Regions from separate parts of the Burkholderia sp. LMU1-1-1.1 genome, predicted to be linked through region 2. Evidence: riboswitches for the same ligand, from Rfam matches in the RefSeq annotation. Region 2 holds a riboswitch; the other holds the start of a gene.
The links. Region 2 has a riboswitch for glycine ahead of gcvT (glycine cleavage system aminomethyltransferase GcvT). Riboswitches for the same ligand answer to the same signal wherever they lie in the genome.
Positions count from the first base shown of each region.

Region 1: another riboswitch for glycine. It lies ahead of MRBLMU1_RS01935 (D-amino acid dehydrogenase); the one in region 2 lies ahead of gcvT (glycine cleavage system aminomethyltransferase GcvT).

Region 1 covers NZ_JBEGHG010000001.1:488,145-496,680, forward strand. The annotation lists gene MRBLMU1_RS01935 (D-amino acid dehydrogenase) at 1-1,221, opposite strand; glycine riboswitch at 1,271-1,383, opposite strand; glycine riboswitch at 1,384-1,483, opposite strand; gene MRBLMU1_RS01940 (flavodoxin family protein) at 1,694-2,221, shown strand; gene MRBLMU1_RS01945 (lipid-binding SYLF domain-containing protein) at 2,256-3,110, opposite strand; gene MRBLMU1_RS01950 (ankyrin repeat domain-containing protein) at 3,372-3,905, shown strand; gene MRBLMU1_RS01955 (3-oxoacyl-ACP reductase) at 3,934-5,289, opposite strand; gene MRBLMU1_RS01960 (NnrS family protein) at 5,349-6,557, opposite strand; gene MRBLMU1_RS01965 (heavy-metal-associated domain-containing protein) at 6,755-7,027, shown strand; gene MRBLMU1_RS01970 (response regulator) at 7,050-7,721, opposite strand; gene MRBLMU1_RS01975 (type IV pili methyl-accepting chemotaxis transducer N-terminal domain-containing protein) at 7,744-8,536, opposite strand, start outside.
Region 2 covers NZ_JBEGHG010000002.1:76,384-84,919, reverse strand. The annotation lists gene MRBLMU1_RS02780 (DUF1631 family protein) at 1-72, opposite strand, end outside; gene MRBLMU1_RS02775 (methyl-accepting chemotaxis protein) at 307-2,196, shown strand; gene MRBLMU1_RS02770 (hypothetical protein) at 2,368-2,589, shown strand; gene MRBLMU1_RS02765 (ATP-dependent Clp protease proteolytic subunit) at 2,648-3,208, opposite strand; glycine riboswitch at 3,359-3,456, shown strand; glycine riboswitch at 3,503-3,618, shown strand; gene gcvT (glycine cleavage system aminomethyltransferase GcvT) at 3,694-4,815, shown strand; gene gcvH (glycine cleavage system protein GcvH) at 4,869-5,249, shown strand; gene gcvP (aminomethyl-transferring glycine dehydrogenase) at 5,375-8,269, shown strand; gene MRBLMU1_RS02745 (hypothetical protein) at 8,389-8,536, shown strand, end outside.

The DNA.
Region 1 (8,536 bases), on a different contig from region 2:
TTAACGGCCGGCCGCGCCCATCGTTTCGGCCAGAATCTCGGCCGTGGCCGCCGACAGCGTCCAGCCCAGGTGTCCGTGGCCGGTGTTATAGAACACCGACGGCGCCCTGCCCCGGCCAACGCGCGGCATCAGGTTGGGCATCATCGGCCGCAGCCCGGCCCAAGGCGTGACGCTGCGCGTGCTCACGCCGGGGAAGCATCGCCCCACCCAGTCCACCAGCGGCGCGATGCGGTCGGCGCGGATATCGCGGTTAAAACCGTTGAACTCAGCCGTGCCGGCCACGCGGAAGCGGTCGTCCCCGAGGCGGCTGGTCACCAGCTTGGTCTCGTCGTCGAGCAGGCTGACCGTCGGCGCGGCGGCCTGGCTGGCGGCGTCGTTCAGATGAACCGTGATCGAATAACCCTTGACCGGATAGACGTTGACGCGGTCGCCCAGCATGGCCGCCATGGCGCGGCTGGCGGTGCCGGCGCAAACGACCACCGCGTCGTGGCGGCGGGTTTCGCCGAAACCATCCTCTTCGACGGTGATATCGACGCCGTCCGCGTCCGCCCGCATGGCCGTCACCTGCTGGCCGAAGCGCAGATCGGCGCCGAGCCGTTGCGCCGCCAACGCCAGGCCGGTGGTGAATTTGTGGATATCGCCGGTGCTGTCGCTGACGGTGTAGTGGCCGCCGTAGTACTCGCCGCGCAGCGTGGGCTCGATGGCGCGCATCTCCTCCGGGGTGACGGCGCGGCGCGAGAGCCCGCCCTGCAACAACAGCTTCGACACGCCGGCGGCGTGCTCGAATCCCGCGCGGTCGCGGTAGATGTGCAGGATGCCCTCCCGTTTGAGGTCAAAGGCGATGTCCTCGTCCCTGGCCCACTGGAACAGATACTCGCGCGCGGCCAGCGCCAGCTGCGCGGTGGCGACGGTGTTGTCGCGGTAGTGCGGCATGGCGGCGATGAATTCGGCGAACCACGACAGCTTGTGCCAGCCCGGCTTTGGATTGACCAGCAGCGGCGCGTCGTTCCTCAGCATCCACTTCAGGCCCTTGGCGATGGTGGACCGGTGGTTCCACACCTCGGCGTTGGAGGCGGACAGCTGTCCGCCGTTGGCGAACGAGGTTTCCATCGCCGCGTAGCGGTGGCGTTCCAGCAGGGTGACGGAGAAGCCGCGTTTGGCGAGGGCGTAGGCGGTGGTGACGCCGGTGATGCCGCCGCCAATGATTGCTATGGTTTTCATGAAGGACTCCGAACCGTCAAAGGGGATGGTCTCGGCGCACATGCGCAAAGACACCCCCTCTGTTCTGGACCTGAGAGATTCACGCCGGGCCGCGATGGCGGCAGCGCTTGCTCCTTCGGTGCGGGGGACGACGTCCGAGTCCTGCCGCTCTTCAGAGTTTAAAGTGCTGTATCGGTCCTTTGGCCTGAGAGTTTCCGGGGCGGTTGCTCCTTCGGCGCCGTTCGTCAGCCTATGCTGGAACAGTCTCTCCCGATACGGCGATGGCTTTTGGCCACAACGCGCCTAGCTTACCCGAAAAATTGCGGCTTTACTATCCCCGTTGGATTTGCAACCGGCCATAAGCTTGACCCGGCACAGCACCGGCGGCGGTGGACGGCAGACAATCGTCGCGGCGGGGAACCGCGACGTCCCTTGTCGGTCAAACCAGCAAAGACCCGGCACGCCGGCCGCCTTGCGCCGAAAAGGAGCTGCCATGAAACTTTGCCTCATCGTGTACTACTCTCGCACCGGCGTGACGGCCAAAGTCGCCAACACGCTGGCCCAGGCCTGCGGCGCCGACATCGAGCGACCGCAGGATCTACGCCCGCGCGACGGCGCCGCCGGCTTCCTGCGTTCGGCGTGGCAAGGCTGGCGCAAGCTGCCGGGCGAGATCGCCCCGCCGCAACGCCGCCCTGCCGACTATCCGTTCATTTTGCTCGGCACGCCGGTCTGGGCCGGACAAATGAGCGCGCCGATGCGCAGCTACATCCTGCGGCAGCGCGAGCATTTCCGCCGCATCGGCCTGTTCTGCACGGCCGGCGGCGGCGACGGCCAGGACGTGCTGACGTCGATGGCGGAAATGTGCAACAAACTGCCCATCGCCAGCCTGTGCCTGCGCCAGAGCGACGTGCTGTCGGACCACTACCAGCAAGCGCTGGCCGATTTCGCCGGCGAACTCGCGATCGTCCAGCGGGACCATGAAGAGTCGGCGCCGTCCGCCCCGCTGATACACCCCGTGTAGACCGTGGCGCGGCGGAGGGGCGGCGCCCCTGGCATCAACGGGCGATGGTCGCCGCCTGGCCCAGCGCCTGCTGCAACGGCTCGGCCTGCGGGTTGCTGACGGTGCCCGCCGCGATCTCCCTTGGCGACAGCGTCCGGCCGTAATAGGCATTGGTCAGGCTTTGGTTGAAGCGGATATCATTGACGCCCACCGCCGCCACGTCGCCGAACAAGCCCTTGGTCCCGCTCCAGGCCACGACATCGCCGGTGCCCGCCGTTCCCTGCGCCAGCCTGCTCCAGTTCAACACGGTAAGGCCGGCATCGGCGCTCAGGGCAAGATTGTTTTTCTTCATGAACTCGTTGACCGCCTTCTCATTGTTGAGAACCAGCGCGACCGGCCCGCCTTCCACGCCGGCCTGAAGACCGACCGTCAAGCCGCCGAGGTCGTAGAACGCCGGCCCGCTCCAACTGCCGTCGGACCGTTTCAGCAGTAGCAAGCCGGCACCGCCATGGGCGCCCACGCCCAGCGCCGCCCGTCCATACGATGGAACAATCAGCACGCCTTTTGCCTGTTGCAACAATTGTTTCATGCGCGGTTCCGCCTCCAGCTGGCGCACCACCGACAGCGCGTCGCTGACGCGTTGCGATGCCCGCTGAGCGGGCTTGGCGCCGAGACTGCCCGTGTCGCTACGCCCGCTCCGGGCGCTCTCACCGGTCTGGCTTGCCGAGCCACCCTGTCCGCTCGATCCGGTTTGTCCGCTTTGTCCGCTTTGTCCGCTTTGTCCGCTGGTGCCGCTTTGGCCGCTTTGGCCGCTCTGCCCGCTTCCAGACTGGGCCACCGCCGCGCCGGACAGCAACGTCGCGGCCACCCATGCTAGCGCTCCCGCCTGCTTTTTACGCTCGATCATCATAGTTTCCCCCTTTGTGCGCTCCATACAATGTCGTACGCAGGTGCGTACCCAAATCATGCTAGCGCCGGAGGTCCGGCAACGCCTTTGATCTCACACAAAGTGTGCGAAAAAACCGACCCGCACCTGCGCCGGCGCAAGAACATCAGGTCTCGAGCCTGCTATGCGTGCGACCCTGCCTTGCACGTGCGACAGCGTACATCGCTTAAAATTGAACTCAGGCATACTTATCGTTACCCCGAAATAACTTGATGAAGGCTAGACATGGCAGAGAATGAAAAGGCGGCAACGCCCGCCCCGGCGATGGACGCCGAAACCCTGGAATTCATACGCGGTGTATTCACGCTGGTGCGAGCCGGCGAAGCGGAGCGCCTGGCCGGGATGGTGGCCAAGGGCCTGCCCGTCGGCTTCCGCAATGAAAAGGGCGACAGCCTGATCATGCTGGCGTGCTACCACGGCCACCTGGACACGGCGCGCGTGCTGCTCGAAGCCGGCGCCGATCCGAACGTCGCCAACGATCAGGGACAGACGCCGCTGGCCGGCGTCGCCTACAAAGGCTACCTGGACATCGCCGAACTGCTGCTGGCCCATGGCGCGGACATCGAGGGCGCCAGTCCGGACGGCAAGACGCCGCTGATGATGGCGGCCATGTTCAACCGCACCGATATCCTCAATCTATTGATCGAGCGCGGCGCGGCCGTCGACGCGGTCGACAGCCGGGGCATGACGGCGATCTCGCTGGCGCAGACGATGGGGGCGAAGGATACGGCCGCCCTGCTGGCTGCAAAAAACCCGTAAGCCACGCCGCGATTGCCGCGCTCCAGCGTCACGCCCCGATCAAGCCCTGCCCGCAAACGCGCAGGGTCGCGCCACTGATGCCGAACGCGCCCGGGGTGGCAAGGAAGGTAATCGGTTCGGCGACGTCGCGCGGTTGACCGCTCTGCTTGACGGAATTCAGGCGCCGGCCGATCTCCCGCACGACCATGGGCATGGCGTCGGTCATCGGCGTGTCGATAAAGCCCGGCGCCACGGCGTTGATGCAGATGCCGCGCGGCGCCAGCAGCGGCGCCTGGGCCGCCACATAACCGATCAGCGCGGCCTTCGACGCCGCGTAGTTGGTCTGCCCGAAGTTTCCCGCCACGCCGCTGACCGACGACAGGCAGACTATGCGGCCCTCGTCCCGCAGCACGCCGCGCTCAAGGAATTGCTGGTCGATCGCCATCACGGCGGCCAGGTTGACCTGCACCACCAGATCCCAGAAATGTTCCTGCATATTGGCCAGCGTGCGGTCGCGCGTGATGCCCGCGTTGTGGACCACGATGTCGACGCCACCGAAGCGTTCGAGCAGGAAGCCGGCCAGGCGCTCCGCGGTGTCCGGCGCCGCGATATCGGCCAGGAAGGGAACGGCGGCGTAGCGGCCGCAGGCCTTGTGCAACTCCTCCGCCGCGCCCGGCACGTCGAGCGCGACCACGGTGGCGCCCTCCTGCGCCAGCCGCTCCACCACGGCCAGTCCGATGCCCCTGGCGGCACCCGTCACCAGCGCGACCTTACCGGACAAGACCTGCGTCGAGGGCATGCCGGCGGGTGCGGCGACGCTGCCGGCGAGGTGAAAAGCCTGACCGGTCACATAGGTGGCGCGGGCGCCGCAGAAGAACCGCAACGGGCCGTCGAGCCGGTCGAGCGCGTCGCGGGCCACATAGCCGAGATTGACGGTGATGCCCTTCGCGCCGATCTCCTTCGCCAGCGACCGCACGAATCCCTCGACACCACGCGCAACGGCGGCGGCGACGGGCGTGGCCGCCGCGCCGGGATCGGCCGCCAGCACCAGTACCCGGCCATTGCGGACCAGCCGCCGCACGACGGGATGCAAGCCGTCGTACAACGCCCGATAATCCTGCGGCGTCACGCAGCCGGTCGCGTCCATCGCCACGATATCGAGCGGCCCGGCGTCGGCGGGCGGTGCGTCCAGCGTTGCCGCGCCGGCGCGCGCCAAGGCCGCCGCCATGGCGTCGGCCGCATAGCCGCCGGCGGTTCGGCACAACAGCACGCGCTTGCCATCGAACGGCCGCTCCACATAAGGACCCGCCTCGCGCGACAGCGGCACGGGGTTCGGCAGGCCGATCGCCTTGGCGATGGCGCCGGTGAGCGGGTTGCCATTCAAGCGCATTAACAAATCCGACATGTGTTTTTCTTCGAGACGGGAAACACAGTATTATGCCCGCATCGCCGGCGGGCTCCGTGCTAACCCGGTTTGCCGTCCACCCGCGCGTTAGCCAGGTACGGACGGTAGACCAGCGCATACAGGCCGAACGCGACCGCCCAACAGGCGGCGCTGGCCAGCAGCAGCGAGCCGCCCGCATTGTCCCAGCCCAGCGCCGACAGCACGCGCGACAGGGCGCTGAGCTGGATCAGCACGAACATGGCGCGCTCGGCCCGGCCCGCCTTGAGCGGACGTCCGGTGTGGCCCAAGGTCGTACGCGTCATCATGCCCAGGATCAGTCCCGCCATCGATCCAACGGCCAGCGCGTGGAATCCGGCACTGGCGCTCACCAACTTCCAGCTCGACAGCGCGAGCAGCACGAAGCCGACCGCGATCCACGCATACGACAGGTGCATGATCCACAACAGCGGCACCGACAGCGTGCGCAACGCCTGCCAGCGCCACAAGCGCAGCAGCACCAGCGCCGCCGCGGCCAGCGCCAGCGGCCCGAACAGCCAAGCCGGCGCGGCCGCCACCCACGCCAGGGCTGACGCCGTCAACAGGCCGAGCGACACACGGTCGAGCATCGGCTGCACCAGCGGCGTGGTGCCCGGCGCGCCGTTGCGCGTGAACATGGGGATGATGCGGGTTCCGATGGCCGTCTCCATGATGACGATCACCAGGATGGCGGCCTGTATCGGCGCCAACGGCGCCTGCGCTAGCCAGCCCAGGGTGATTGCGTGGAACACGCCGTTGGCCAGCGCCATCAGGCCCAGCAGGACGACCAGGAAGTAGTTGCGTTTGTTGCCGGACTGGCGCATCACGCGCCACAACGGCCAGGCGGCCAGCGGCAGGAACGTCCAGTCGACAATGGCGGCGGCCAGTGGCGGCGCCAGCAGCATCGCCACCCGGCCCAGCAACCACAGCATCACCAGCGCGGCCAGCTTGCCGCGCACAGGCGTCCACAGGCCGGTCCAGTTGAACGCCGCCGTGTAAAGAAATCCCACCACCACGGCGGCCGCCATGCCGAACACCATTTCGTGCATGTGCCAGGCGAAGCCGACATGCAGCAGGCTGGCGAGGCCACCCCGTATCCAGCCGAAATACTGCGCCATCCACAGCGGGATGGACAGCGCCGCGAACAGCGCCGCGCCCAGGTAGAAGGGGCGGAACCCCAGCCGCCACAAAGGGTGGCCGGTGTGCCAGGCGCCCGCTCGGGCCGCGGGTTCTTCGATATGCAGCAAGGTCATGATCGTCATTCCTTTAGAGTTCCGGCATATTGTCTGCGCGGTGTCAGTACCTGTGAAGACCAGCGCCCAATCGGCTTAACCTGCATCAAGGAAATCGAAAATACCGGCCGCGAGCGGCCCACAGGCATCGACCGCCGCGCCGCTTTCGCTTAGCCTGTAGGGGTTGATTCAGCCGATACACCAAACGAGGAAATGCGATGCACACCACAGTACTGAAAATTGACGCCATGGATGGCGAAGCCTGCGCCGACAAGGTCGCCCAAATTCTCAATGAAACAAACGGCGTGAGCGAAGTGAGCGTCTCGCTGCGCGACGGCATTGCGATCATGCGCGTCGACGAAACGCTGACGTCGCCGCACCTGCTCACGCGCGCCCTCGCGCTGGCCGGTTATCCGTCCTATCCGAACGACGGCGCGCCAGAGCCAAAAGCCAACGCCGGCGGTTGCTGCGGTGGCTGCTGCGGCGGTTGACCGCAGTCCAGGCGGCGGCGCATCAGCCGCCGCCCTGCATGCGGTGCTCGACGGCATACACCGCCGCCTGCACCCGGCTGCTGAGCTTGAGCTTTTTCAGCACGTTCTGGACATGGATCTTGACCGTGCTTTCCGCCAGTTCCAGATTGCGGGCGATGCTCTTGTTGCTCTCGCCGCGCGCCAGGCAATCGAGGATTTCGCGCTCGCGCGGCGTCAACTTGTCTAGCTCGGAGGCCACCGGCGCCGCCGCACCGCTTTGCAGCTGCGCCACCAGCTTGGCCGTCATCGCCTCGGCCACCACGGTCTCGCCGGCGGCGGCGCGGCGGATCGCACGCGTCAGGTAGTCGGTGTCGATGTTCTTGAGCAGATAGCCGCTGGCGCCGGCCTTGAGCGCCGTGCTCAGATCCTCGGCGTCCTCGGACACGGTCAGCATGACGATGGCGGTGTCGGGGCAATCCTGGCGCATCAGCTGCAGCGTTTCCACGCCCGACATGCCCGGCATGTTCAGGTCCAGCAGCACCACCTGCGGCTGTAGTTGCAGCGCGCGCTTGATGCCCTCGAAGCCGTCGGCGGCCTCGCCCACCACGTTGAACTCCGGATGGCGCTGCAGCAGCGAGCGTATGCCGCTGCGGAACAAGGTGTGGTCGTCGACCAGCAGCACGCTGATGGCGTTGGAATCCGGATTGGTTTGCATGGGTGTAGCCTCTCTTGAATGATTACGCCGCGCGCCGCTGGGCGCGGCCAAGGTGCACGCGCACGACGGTGCCGGCGCCGGGCGCGGACTCGACGTCCAGCCGGGCATCGATGCGTTGCGCGCGTTCGCGCATGATGGTGATGCCGACATGGGCGCCGCCCTTGGCGTCGAGTCCCTTGGGATCGAAGCCATGGCCGTCGTCGCCGATGCTCAGGTCGAAATCCTCGCCGTCTGTGAGCTTGATGCGCACCTGGCGCGCCGAAGCGTGCTTGCGCACGTTCGACAGCGCCTCCTGCACGATGAACAACAGTTGCAGCTGGTGCTCGCGCGGGAACGGCGCGCCGTCGCTGTCGGCGGCGAAATCGACGGCGATGCCGCTCTGCCGGCGGAACTTGTCGACCACCGTTTCCAGCGACGTCACCAGGTTGCCTTCCTGAAGACGGGTGCGGAAGTTGTGCAGCAGCTCGCGCACGTCCTGGTAGCTCTCCTCGACGCCGGCGCGCAGGGCCGGGACGATGCTCTCGATCTCGTCGACGCGGCCGACCTTGAGCGACTGTTCCAGCATCTGCACTTGCAGGTTCAGGAAGTTCAGGCCCTGGGCGATGCTGTCGTGCAGACCCTGCGCGACCAGATTGCGCTCCTCGGAAATGGCCAGTTCACGGTCGCGTCCCTGCAGGCGCTGGTTCTCGATGGCGGTGCCCAGCAGTTGGCCCAGCGTCTCCAGCAAGGCCGTCTGCGCCGCGGTGAACACGGTCGTCTTTCGGAAATGCAGGTTGAAGAAGCCCAGGTGCTGGCGCTGTGCGAAGATATGGAAG
Region 2 (8,536 bases):
GCCATGCCGCGGCGAGACCGTCTTTTTCGGCCCGCCGCTGGTGCTCGGAGTGGTTGAGGTGTTAGCCATCATGTCGGCCTGCTGGTGATCGATCCGTAGACCTCATTCTTGCACAGTATTTCCACATGGCAATACCAACAATGAAAGAATCCGCGATTTTTTTGGCAGTTTGCGGGCTGTGTACCACTTTCTTCGTTCCAACAGCGGTTTTGACGAGGCGCAAAGAACAAGCTTGGACTTTGCTTAACATCATTATCTGGTCCGCCCTCCGCCCTCCCGCCGTCGCTTCCCTCACCAAGGATATCCATGAAATTCCTGCATAACCTGGAAACCTCCAGCAGATTACTGGTCGCCTTCGCCACCGTGCTGGTCCTGACCGTGCTGCTCGGCGCGACCGCGCTGGGACGCATGGGCGACATCAATCAGGCATCGACGCTGTTGTCGGGCAGTTGGCTGCCCCAGACCATCGCCGTGCTGTCACTCAAAAACGATCTACAGGAATTGCGCAAGCTCGAACACGTGGTCATCAGCGACAAGGCCAGCATCGACGGTTCCGAGCAAAAACTAAGTCTCGCACTATCCGCGTTCCGTGACAATGCCGACAGGCTCGGCAGGACAGTCAACGATGCCAACGTCAAGGCCGAGGCGATCGAATTACAACGAATGGCCGTCGCCTATCTGGCCGAACACGACAAAATGATGAAGCTGGCTAACGAAGGCAAAAAGGACGACGCGGTTGCCGTCCTCAAGGGCTCGTCGCAGCCGGCGCTCGATGCGGCCAACGCCCAGCTGGACAAAATACTGTCCAGCAATATGTCGGGCAGCCAGAAGGCGGCGCGCGGCGCCGACCAGGTGTACACGGTCGCGCGCATCACCACCCTGGCCCTGCTCGCCGCCGCGATCGGCTTCGGCGTGCTGCTGGCGCTGTGGCTGGCGCGCACGATCTCGGCGCCGCTGCTGCAGGTGATGCTGGTGGCGCGGCGCATCGCCGATGGCGACCTGAGCACCCGCATCGAGGTGCGCACGAGCAATGAAACCGGCAAGCTGCTGCAAGCGATGCAGCACATGAACGACAGCCTGATGACGATGATCGCCCAGGTGCAAAGCGGCGCCCGCGCGATCGGCCAGGCGTCGGCCGAGATCGCCGAAGGCAATCAGGACCTGTCGACCCGCACCGAGCAACAGGCCGCCTCGCTGGAGGAAACCGCCTCGTCGATGGAACAGTTGACGGCCACCGTCAAGCAAAACGCCGAGCACGCGGTGCAGGCCAACAAGCTGGCCGTGTCGGCGTCGGCGGTCGCGGTGCGCGGCGGCAACGATGTCGACCAGGTGGTCGGCACGATGGCGTCGATCAACGACAGCTCGAAGAAAATCGCGGAAATCATCGGGGTGATCGACGGCATCGCATTCCAGACCAACATCCTGGCCCTGAACGCGGCGGTCGAGGCGGCGCGTGCCGGCGAGCAAGGCCGTGGCTTCGCCGTGGTCGCCTCCGAGGTGCGCAACCTGGCCCAGCGCAGCGCGGCGGCGGCCAAGGAGATCAAGAGCCTGATCGACGACTCGGTCGACAAGGTCGTGCGCGGCGCGCAGCTGGCCGACCAGGCGCGGCTGACGATGGACGAGGTGGTGGGCAGCGTCCAGCGCGTGACCGGGCTGATCGGGGAGATCGCCGACGCCAGCGCCGAGCAGACGGCCGGCCTGGAGCAGGTCAATCAGGCGATCGCGGCGATGGATCAGGCGACCCAGCAGAACGCCGCGCTGGTGGAGCAGGCGGCGGCGGCCGCGTCGTCGATGCGCGATGAAACCGGCAAACTGAACGAGGCGATCGGCGCGTTTGCCGTGCACGAGGGCGCGTACCGGGACACGCCGCAGTCGGTCGGCGGCGCCGACGCGCTGGACACCCGTGGCACCGCCGCCCTGACGGGCGCGGCGGAGATGCCGGACCACCGGGAGACGCCCGCCGCGCCGGCCACCGCCATCACCCGCCGCGAGCGGCTCAAGCCGGCATTGCCGTCGGCGGACAAGCGCAAGGCCGCGCCGCGCCGCCCGGCCGCCAACACCGCCCCGGCCACCAGCGCCAAAGCAGGCGCCGAGGCGCATGCCAAGCCCCGCGCGACCGGGCGCGCCGCCTCCACAAGCGGCCTCGGGAAAGCGTCCGGCAAGCTCAGCAATGAAGTCGAATGGGAAGAGTTTTGATGAAGAGTGCGAGGCATGTTCCTACAGCCCTCCAAGACGCACTCCGATAGCAAGTGCCTGAGCGAAAACGCATCATTGCTCTACCAGAAACGCACACGTTGCCCACCGGTTTCCGGGAAGCACGGCGCGCTTTTGGCGAGTACGTTCTTTCACTTTCACAAAGGAATTAAAATGAACTCGAATCAAAAAGGCGGCGGCAGCAAGCAAGGCTCCAATCAAGGCAGCGGCAAGCAATCGGGAGACCAGGGTAGCAGCAAGCAATCGGGCGACCAGGGTTCTTCCAGCGGCTCGCGCTCCGGCACCCAGGGCGGCACCCACGAGCAACATGTGGAAGCCGGCCGGCAAAGCCACAAAAATGACGGCAACAAACAGTCGGGCAACAAAAACCGCTAATCAGGATGGATAGCTAGCGGCATCGGCGGCGCCTCCCTGGCGCCGCTCAACCTTCAGATCAAATATTGGCCACGCGCTGTCCGCGCGGCGGCACGAAATCCTTCACCGCGTTGACCATCCCCACCGCCACGCCCTCGGCCGCCGTCAGGTGCAGGTCGGAATAGGCGTGCGTGCGCCAGTGCTCCTCGGTCAGCTGCACATGGTCGCGCAGGATCTGCTCGGTGCGGGCGTCGTCCGCCTGCAAGCCTTCGACGATGATGCGCAGCGCGTCCGGCCGGGCGCCGTGCGGCGCGCTGGCGTGCGATTTGTGCACCATGAAACGTGCCGTGTCGCTGGCATAGCGCTCCTGGCCGGACAGGAAAAGTATGACGGCGATCGACGCCACCGCGCCGGCGTTGTAGGTGACGATCTTGATCGGCAGCTTGCTCAGGTAGTTGTACAGGCAGATGCCGTCGCTGACATAGCCGCCGTTCGACTGGATCAGGATGTGCGCGGTGGTGACGCGGTCCTCGGTCATGTCGGCGACGGCGTCGAAGACACGGCGCACCATGTCACTGTTGACGTCGCCGGACAGGGTGAACCACGCGTGGCCCTCGTAGGAATTTGGATCTTGGCTCATGGGTGGGCTCTCGAATAAGTATGATTTATTCTAGCAAATAGTTGTTTATACGGCGTTTTTATTGTTCGCCATTCGTGCGCGCCCCCGCTCATCGCACCCTCCCGCCTTGCCCGCAAGATTGACATTCCGGCCCTTCTGACATATATTCCCGAGTCTTGATCGGGAGAGGGTTGCGGGCGGATACGCCAACGCGGCCGCCGAAGGGGCACTACCCAAAAACTCTCAGGCAAAAGGACCGATCAAGGGACCGGCGCGGCCGTCATCGATGTCATCACATCGCGGCGGGATGCCAACTGGTCCAACTCTGGAGAGCGGCCGCGGCACACGCCGGCGGTCCACCGAAGGGGCGCACGGGAATCGAGTCCGACTCGTCCCGTAATCTCTCAGGTACCAAGGACAGAGGGGTCTGCGATCATTGTGGAAACAGCTTTTTAGCCGTTCCTTGTATGTTCTGTTAACCCCTTTTCGATATGGACCGAGGAATTATGACGCTCAAAGCCACCCCACTTAATAACGCACACCGTGCCGCCGGCGCCAAGATGGTCGATTTCGGCGGTTGGGACATGCCCGTCAACTACGGCTCGCAGATCGAAGAACACAACGCCGTGCGCACCGACGTCGGCATGTTCGACGTCGCCCACATGTGCGTGGTCGACATCAAGGGCGCCAACGTGCGCGCCTTCCTGCGCGGCCTGCTGGCCAACAACGTCGACAAGCTGCAGGTGTCGGGCAAGGCGCTGTACTCGTGCATGCTCAACCCGCAGGGCTTCGTCATCGACGACTTGATCGTCTACTTCATCGACGAGAGCTGGTTCCGCCTGGTCGTCAACGCCGGCACCGCCGAAAAAGACGTGGCGTGGATGCAGGCGCAAAACACCGCCACCAACAGCGGCGTGACGATCACCCAGCGCCGCGACGGCGATAACGCGATGGCGCTGATCGCCGTGCAAGGCCCGAACGCCCGCGCCAAGGTGTGGGAAGTCATCCCCGAATCGAAGGCCGGCACCGCCGACATGAAACCGTTCAACGTCGCCTTCGCGCACAGCGCGGCCTTCGGCGAGGCGATGATCGCCCGCACCGGCTACACCGGCGAAGACGGCTTCGAGATCGGCGTCGCCGCCGACCAGGCCGAGAAGCTGTGGAACGCGCTCGCCGCCGCCGGCGTCAAGCCCGCCGGCCTGGGCGCGCGCGACACGCTGCGCCTGGAAGCCGGCATGAACCTGTACGGCCAGGACATGGACGAAACCGTGAACCCGCTCGACGCCGGCCTGGCCTGGACCATCGACCTGGTGTCCGAGCGCGATTTCATCGGCAAGGCGGCTTTGCAGGCGATGGGCCAGAACGCCCAATTCGTCGGCCTGATCCTGCGCGAAAAAGGCGGCGTGCTGCGCGCCCACCAGAAAGTCATCGTGGCCGGCACCGACGCCGCCGGCGAGATCACCAGCGGCACCTTCAGCCCGACCATGCAGCAAGCGATCGCGCTGGCGCGCGTGCCCAACGGCGTGGCCGTCGGCGACACCGTGCACGTCGAAATCCGCGACAAGAAGCTGGCCGCCTCGGTGGTCAAGCTGCCTTTCGTCCGCAACGGTAAAATCCTCGCTGTTTAAATTGATTTAGTATCCCGACTAGTACCCCGACCCCTACCCCTCTGGAGCCTTACATGAATATTCCTGCAGACCTGAAGTACACCGAATCCCACGAATGGGTACGCGCTGAGTCTGACGGCACCGTCACCGTCGGCATCACCGAGTACGCGCAGGACGCGCTGGGCGACATCGTCTTCGTCGAACTGCCGAAGGTCGGCAAGAGCTACACCGCCGGCGACGACGCCGCCGTGGTGGAATCGGTCAAGGCGGCCAGCGACATCTACGCGCCGGTGTCGGGCGAAGTCATCGCCGTCAACGAAGACGTGGCCAGCGCCCCGGAATCGATCAACACCGACGCCTACGCGGCCTGGCTGTTCAAGATCAAGCCGACCGACGCCAGCGCGATCGACGGCCTGCTCGACGCCGCCGCCTACGGCAAGACCACCGAAGCGTAATTCATTAAAGACCGGCATCGCGCCGGCCTTTGCTTTAACCCGCACAGCCAGGCGGGGTCGGACCCCACCGGGTCCGACCCCAGGTTTGGCTTGGGGTTACCTCTCTCTTTTGGCCCTGACAAATCATGACCCGCTCCAGCCTCACCCAACTCGAAGCCCGCGACGCTTTCATCGCACGCCATATCGGCCCTGACGCCGCAGAACAGGAAGCCATGCTGGCGGTCCTCGGCTACGCCTCGCGCGCCGCCCTGATCGACACCATCGTCCCTGCCAACATCCGCAACAAGGCCACGCTGCCGCTGGGCGCGTACACGCAGCCGATGCCGGAACAGGAAGCGCTGAACAAGCTGAAAAAAATCGCCGGCAAGAACAAGGTGCTGAAGTCGATGATCGGCCAGGGCTACTACAACACGCTGACCCCGGGCGTGGTGCTGCGTAACATCTTCGAAAACCCGGCCTGGTACACCGCGTACACGCCGTACCAGCCGGAGATCTCGCAAGGCCGCCTGGAAGCGATCCTGAACTTCCAGCAAACCGTCACCGACCTGACCGGCATGGGCATCGCCAACGCCTCGATGCTCGACGAAGGCACCGCCGCCGCCGAGGCGATGACCCTGATCCAGCGCGTGGGCAAGTCGAAGTCGAACGTGTTCTACGTCGCCGACGACGTGCTGCCGCAAACCCGCGAAGTGGTCGAGACCCGCGCCAAGCCGCTGGGCATCGAAGTCAAGGGCTTCCATCCGGCCGAATTGGCCGGCATCGGCGAGGCCTTTGGCGTGCTGCTGCAGTACCCGGGTGTCAACGGCGTGGTGCGCGACTACAAAGCCGGCGTCGAGGCGGTCAAGGCCAGGGGCGCGATGGTGGTCGTCGCCGCCGACCTGCTGGCGCTGACCATGCTCACGCCGCCGGGCGAATGGGGCGCGGACGTCGTCGTCGGCAACAGCCAGCGCTTCGGCGTTCCGCTGGGCTTCGGCGGCCCGCACGCCGGCTACCTGTCGACCCGCGACGAATTCAAACGCAGCATGTCCGGCCGCCTGGTCGGCGTCACCATCGACGCCCAGGGCAACAAGGCCTACCGCCTGGCGCTGCAGACCCGCGAGCAGCACATCCGCCGCGAAAAAGCCACCTCCAACATCTGCACCGCGCAGGTGCTGCTGGCGGTGATGGCGTCGATGTACGCCGTCTACCACGGCCCTAAAGGCCTGCTGCAGATCGCCCAGCGCGTGCACCGCTACACCGGCGTGCTGGCGTCGAACCTGAAGACGCTCGGCTACACCGTCACCAACGACACCTTCTTCGACACGCTGACCGTCGCCGTCGCCAACGCCGAGCAGCTGCACGCCTCGGCCCACTCGCACGGCGTCAACCTGCGCGTCATCGACGCCTCGCACGTCGGCGTCTCGCTCGACGAGACCACCACGCGCGAAGACATCGCGCTGCTGTGGACCGTGTTCGCCCATCCGGTCGGCGGCCCGGCCCACGGCCCGGACTTCGACACCGTCGAAGCGGCCGTCGCCGAGTCGTTCCCGGCATCGCTGGCGCGTTCGAGCGAGTACCTGACGCACCCGGTCTTCAACCGCTACCACTCCGAAACCGAAATGCTGCGCTACCTGCGCAGCCTGGCGGACAAGGACCTGGCGCTGGACCGCACCATGATCCCCCTGGGTTCGTGCACCATGAAGCTGAACGCGACGTCCGAGATGATCCCGGTCACCTGGCCCGAGTTCTCCAACATCCACCCATTCGCGCCGGCCAGCCAGACCATCGGCTACCGCGAAATGATCGCGCAACTGGAAGAGATGCTGTGCGCGGTGACCGGCTACGCCGCCATCTCGCTGCAGCCGAACGCCGGCTCGCAGGGCGAGTACGCAGGTCTGCTGGTGATCCAGGCCTACCACCAGTCGCGCGGCGAAGGCCATCGCAACATCTGCCTGATTCCATCGTCGGCGCACGGCACCAACCCGGCATCGGCCAACATGGTCGGCATGCAGGTGGTGGTCACGGCCTGCGACGCCAACGGCAACGTCGACCTGGCCGACCTGAAGGCCAAGGCGGAACTGCATTCGAAGAACCTGGCGTGCGTGATGGTGACCTACCCGTCGACCCACGGCGTGTTCGAGGAAGGCATCCAGGAACTGTGCGAGATCATCCACTCGCACGGCGGCCAGGTCTACATCGACGGCGCCAACATGAACGCGCTGGTCGGCGTGGCGGCGCCGGGCGCCTTCGGCGGCGACGTCTCGCACCTGAACCTGCACAAGACCTTCTGCATCCCGCACGGCGGCGGCGGCCCTGGCGTCGGCCCGATCGGCGTCGGCGCGCACCTGGCCAAGTTCCTGCCCAACCAGCGTTCGAACGGCTACATCCGCGACAACGCCGGTATCGGTTCGGTCAGCGCGGCGCCGTATGGCTCGGCCAGCATCCTGCCGATTTCGTGGATGTACATCGCGATGATGGGCGCCGAAGGCCTGACCGCCGCGACCGAGACGGCGATCCTGAGCGCCAACTACATCGCGCGCCGCCTGTCGCCGCACTACCCGGTGCTGTATTCGGGCCACGACGGCCTCGTGGCGCACGAGTGCATCATCGACCTGCGCCAGCTGCAGGACGCCACCGGCATCAGCAACGAGGACGTCGCCAAGCGCCTGATGGACTTCGGCTTCCATGCGCCGACCATGAGCTTCCCGGTGCCTGGCACCTTGATGATCGAGCCGACCGAAAGCGAATCGAAGGCCGAGATGGACCGCTTCATCGACGCCATGATCGCCATCCGCGGCGAGATCGCCAAAGTGGAGAGCGGCGAGTTCGATAAGCTGGACAACCCGCTCAAGTTCGCGCCGCACACGGCCGAGGTGCTGACCGCCGACAAGTGGGAACGCAAGTACAGCCGCGAGGTGGCGGCCTACCCGGTGCCGTCGCTGCGCAAGCAGAAGTACTGGCCGCCGGTCGGCCGCGCCGACAACGTCTACGGCGACCGCAACCTGTTCTGCGGCTGCGCGCCGATGAGCGATTACGAGTAACGACTGACGAAGGCGCGCGCGGCGTTTAGCGCGGCTCCCCAAAAAAGCAGGTGAACCTCACGGTTTTGCCTGCTTTTTCCGTTGTAAGATGGATATTCCATATATCCGGGAGCTGAACGATGCATCCAGTGTCTCTGCCACGCCTGTACATGCTGAGGGCCGTCTATCTGATCATCGCCGTGGGACTGGCCATGGTCGTTTGGCCGGGGATTATTCGTCATGACAAGCAGTGGGAAATGATGCAGGGGGTCGTCAACTGCATGCTCG